DNA from 2 places in the Flagellimonas sp. ABD4_174 genome. Region 2 is predicted to be linked to the other one. Evidence: riboswitches for the same ligand, from Rfam matches in the RefSeq annotation. Region 2 holds a riboswitch; the other holds the start of a gene.
The links. A riboswitch is a leader RNA that binds a small molecule or an ion and turns the genes downstream of it on or off. The one in region 2 is predicted to bind cobalamin.
Positions count from the first base shown of each region.

Region 1: linked by a shared signal. The riboswitch ahead of ACXAFK_RS12540 (TonB-dependent receptor plug domain-containing protein) and the one ahead of ACXAFK_RS00085 (acyl-CoA thioesterase) in region 2 are both predicted to bind cobalamin.

Region 1 covers NZ_JBSWWP010000001.1:2,810,859-2,813,341, forward strand. Annotated here, with positions in the region: gene ACXAFK_RS12540 (TonB-dependent receptor plug domain-containing protein) at 1-1,698, opposite strand, end outside; cobalamin riboswitch at 1,768-1,991, opposite strand; gene ACXAFK_RS12545 (ABC transporter substrate-binding protein) at 2,047-2,483, shown strand, end outside.
Region 2 covers NZ_JBSWWP010000001.1:20,977-23,459, forward strand. Annotated here, with positions in the region: gene ACXAFK_RS00080 (ribonucleotide-diphosphate reductase subunit beta) at 1-616, opposite strand, end outside; cobalamin riboswitch at 1,043-1,246, shown strand; gene ACXAFK_RS00085 (acyl-CoA thioesterase) at 1,408-1,791, shown strand; gene ACXAFK_RS00090 (PAS domain-containing protein) at 1,811-2,302, shown strand; gene ACXAFK_RS00095 (hypothetical protein) at 2,370-2,483, shown strand, end outside.

The DNA.
Region 1 (2,483 bases), 2.8 Mb from region 2:
AAGGGCTACATCGGTAAAAGTAGAAAAATCAGTATCAAAACGCTCACCGGTATAGGCATAGCTTAAAGATACATTGGTACTTTCACAAAACTGATACCATAAAGAAACATTGGCCTTGTGCTTGGGAATACGTATGGCATTGTCGCCTTTCCGTTCCGTAAAGGTATAATTGGCATTTACACTAAAATTGCTCAAAGGCAACCAAGTTGCTTCCACTTCCACCCCGTTGGCATCAATCTCATCGGCAACATTTATCGTTGTAAAGTTAGCATCGTAACCAATGGCATTTGTTTCGTTTCTATCAAAATAAACCGTACTGATTCTTAATGTATTGTTCAATTTAAACTCCACGCCCGCCTCAATAGTGGTATTTTCTTCTGGCTCCAAGTCTGGGTTTCCACCAAAAGCACCGAACAACTGGGTCAAGTTCGGTGTAATATAAGAGGTTGCATACGATCCCATCAATTTTATATACCCTTTATTCGTATCAAATACATAAGATGGGTTCAGGTTGTACACAAAATGGTTTCCATATTCGGAGTGATTGTTCAAGCGGGCACCTGCATTCAAATTCAATCCAAAATCCGAAACATAGACCACATTGGCATAAGGATCTACAATGGTAAAATCAACCTCCTCCGCAAAAATAGCCTCGTCCTTAATATAGTTTACTCCAAGTATCGTATGGAACTGCTCTCCAAAAACATATTTATGGTACACATCCAATACCCAATTGTTGCCTTCGGTAGTGCTTTCACCAAAAGTATCGTTGGCCATGGACTCGTAATCTGTATAGGCCGCATTTAAGTGAACCGATCCTTTGCCATACTCAAATTCAGAGGAAACCCCAACCCTTTGCTGCTCGTTCTCCCCTACATTTGGAGCTTCGGCCAAAGAAGCATCATATTCATTCCAAAATTTGGTTTGATTGCCATATAGCTGAACGCCGAACCTTTCCGTAAATTGATAGCCAAACCTTACATTGGTGCTGTAATTTGAAAAAACATCCTCTTCATTTTCAGGTGTCACAGCAGCAGACAATCCACTTTTGTACCGATTGGAAAAATCCACCCCATAATTGAACTTGCCCAATGTGCCATTTACATTTGCGGAATTTTGAATGCTACCTATATTATAATTCTGGTCCTCCGCAGTTTGATTGGTCCCGACACTGGTTTCAAAATTACCGGCCATCTTCTTTTTGGAACTCTTTTTTGTTGTAATGTTGATCACCGCAGTAACTGCATTGGTTCCGTAAAGTGTGCTGGCCGCACCTTTAATGATCTCAATGGACTCAATTGTACTGGGAGACAGCAGACGTAGATCATATTCGGCAGAAAATGTGGATGGGTCGGCCACACGAACGCCATCGATAATGATCAAGACCTGTCTGCCACGGCCACCCCGGGCGTAAACCCCTAGCACATCGCCATCCCTGCCCCGGCTACCGGCAATCTCGATACCACTTTTTGTGTTGATGATCTCGGCAACCGTTCTGCCTTGGTTTCGCTGCATTTCCTCAGCTGTGATCTTGATTACCGTTTTTCCTGAGTTTTCACGCTTCAATTCAAATTTTGAGTCGCTAACAACAACCTCGTCCAGTTGTTGAACTTTAAGTGAATCTTGCTGTATCTGTTGTGCAAAGATCCCCTGTCCCGCCAATAAAGCGGTAATTAACCATAAATGATTTTTCTTCATTTCGTTTAATTGAATAAACGGGAGAATAGTATGTGTTGCATACGTAAACCTTTATCCCGAAAGTTTAACAATGTTTGTTTGAATGTGGCAGGTCTCCTGGCTTGTGTTTTGCCTCCTACCTTCCCGCCCATTGGACAGTGGTTTTAGAAGATGAGACAAACGCCCAATACTTACTTTTAAAAAAACAGTAATTCTTGGGCACAACTTACAGTTGCGGGAACAGCTCCGGATTTGCACCGGATTCCCTTTTAATCCCACGGAAAACCGTGAGAACCAAAATTCGAGGCCAAAGCTAATCAATCTGTTTAATCTTTTTCCTCAAAAATTAAATAATCTTACTTTTGGGCCATGGCAAAACAACAATGGTCAATTCTAGTTTTAGGATTTCTTTTGATGACTTCGGTAGGTTGCAAACAGGGAAAAAAACAGCAACCTTCCCAAAATCAAGAATTAGATTCTAAAGTAAAATATGCAACCGGATTTAAAGTAACCAAAGAGACCGATCTTACAATAATAGAGGTCACCGGGGCTTGGCCCGGGGCAAAAAGTTTTAAATATGCGTTGGTTCCCAAGGAAAAATTACCGTCCATTACTCTACCAAAAGATGCATACGATGCCATTATCGCCACCCCAGTAGAAAAGGTGGTGCTTACTTCCACTACCCACATAGAACCCTTACAAAAACTTGGGGCGTTAAATACCGTAATCGGCTTTCCAAATACGGACTACATTTCAACACCCGAGGCCAGAGAGCGAATTTCGGCAGGGCACATAAAGGATTTGGG
Region 2 (2,483 bases):
GCGAGTAAGCATCGTGGTGGCGCACCTCGCTCTCCGCAAATGTGGCTCCCACCGAACCTATTTCTGGTTTTGGCATACGATGGTATATGTCGCCCCAAAATGTTTTTACGGCCACCTCGATCTGGGAAATGGCCAACATGGTATTTTTAATGGCACTTCGTTCCACTTCGGTCAATCCGGATTTAAAATCTTGGATATCGCTGGTAAAGTTAAACTCGGTATGTATCCAATACGAGTGTCTGATCGCGGGAACGTATTCGTATAATTGTGGGTATTCGTAAGGTTTAAGGTTTATTCGTTTTTCAAAAATATCGGACTCCCGCATTTGGGCCCTTTTGTTCCTATAAATAATGTACGCCTTTGCCACATCGTGGAACTCACTGTCCATAAGTTGGTTCTCTACAACATCTTGCACTTCTTCAACAGTGGGCACATAATGTTGGTCTTGGCTCTTTCGTTCCAACAACTCTTTATTTACGTTGCTGGCTATGGTCTGCGCATCGGTGATCTGGCCATGCTCCACAGCTGTCATGGCTTTCAAGATTGCATTCGTAATCTTGTGTAAATCAAATTCTTGCGTACTAAAATCCCTCTTAGTTATATGAGTTATCTGCATGAAGAAAACGGTTTGGAGTTGAAAAAATAGCTTGACTGTAAAATTCATATTTTCTTCACTTCGATTTGAAGTTTCGTCGATCAGGTTCTTAACACTGTTATCAACATTCGAAATTTTTGACGTTCAAAATCCATGGGAACAAACGTAGGATAAGGGCTGAGAAAAATCCACATTGGAACCGACTGCCAAGAAATACTTTTTCACAGTTTTTTAACAATTGCAAACATATAATCCCAAACACCCTTATTACATAAGGCTTTAAGCAGATTTCAATCAAAAAAAAGATCATTTGTCCAATTCCGCCCAAGCACCAACCCCAAAAGATCTGTTCATTAAATTTTACCGCATAAAAATCAGATAGAAATAATTTCAAGGTAAATTCAAATTTCGATACATTTACCACCAAATAAGTTCTTTACTTAATTTCTTTATCATAACGATAGGGTTTCCGACACATATCGGAATTAAAAGGGAATCGTGTGTAAATCACGAGCTGACGCGCAACTGTAAGTTCGATTCCGTTTTTGGAATAGTATGTTTTTGCAAAAAACCATTGTCTTTCCCAAAAAAAGATGAGAAGGTGGCAAAAATCGAACAAGCCAGGATACCTGCCCATTTCGTTCCTACTCTGTAGGATTTTGACGATGCCTTCGCGTAAAGGGCAAGTCGAACGTTTGAACTTTCACCGGCTTATCCGGCAAAACTCCACACACGTTCCACTTGTTTAAGGCATTGCGAAGTTGAGCTAAGGAGCTTTTATCTAATTGTTCAATTTTATAAAAGCTTTTGCCATGGAAATCAGCGAACGCATACAGCGATCAAAAACAAACATTTTTAAAGCGGTATTCCCCAATACCGTAAACCACTACGACACCTTGTTTGGCGGAACCGCACTTAGCCTAATGGACGAGGTTGCCTTTATTACTGCAACACGGTTCAGCAGAAAACGAATGGTGACCGTAAGTACAGATCGTATAGATTTTGACCACCCAATTCCTGCAGGTACCATTATTGAACTGATAGGCGAAGTAATAAAGGTGGGCAACAAAAGTTTAAAAGTGCAAGTGGACATTTATTTGGAAGAAATGTATTCCAGCCAAAGGGAAAAGGCCATCTGCGGCCAGTTCACCTTTGTTGCCTTGAACCAGGACAAAACACCAATTCCAGTGGTTTAATTTAACGTAGAACAAAACAATGACGAAAGACAACAAACTCCAGGCATCCCCATTACTAAGCTTTGATTTTTATTTGGAAAGCTATCACAGGTTATTGGGCAACCTAAAAAAAGAAGCAGACCTAAAGAAAATCACCTACCTGCTTGGTGAGGAAATATCGCAAGAGAATCAGAGTCTTATAATAAAGGAAAACTACGACGCCCTGGTCGTTACCGACCCGGACCATTCCATTCTTTGGGTGAATGATGGTTTTATAGAAATGACAGGGTATCAAAAAAATTACGCGCTACAAAAAAAACCGAGCTTTTTACAAGGAAAAGAAACATCAAAAACCATCAAAAAAGAAATTAGGGAACAGTTAAACGCGCATCACAGTTTTGATGGCGCGGTGATCAATTATCGCAAAAATGGCGAACCTTATCTATGTCACATCAAAATATTGCCACATTATAGCCCCCAAAAAAAACTATCCTGTTTCATAGCTTTGGAAAAAGAACTAAAAGCTGCTTAAAACAGGCAGCTTTTTTTACATCTATCAATTAAGTGGATTATATTTGTACAGGTTCAAAAAATCTTTCTTGAAACAGCGGAGTCTTCCCATATTGTTCACACTTTTGTATGTAATGGCCATGTTAAGGCCCGTACTTCCTGTTTTTGAGTATGTGGTCAACCAAGACTACATTGCCGAGTAT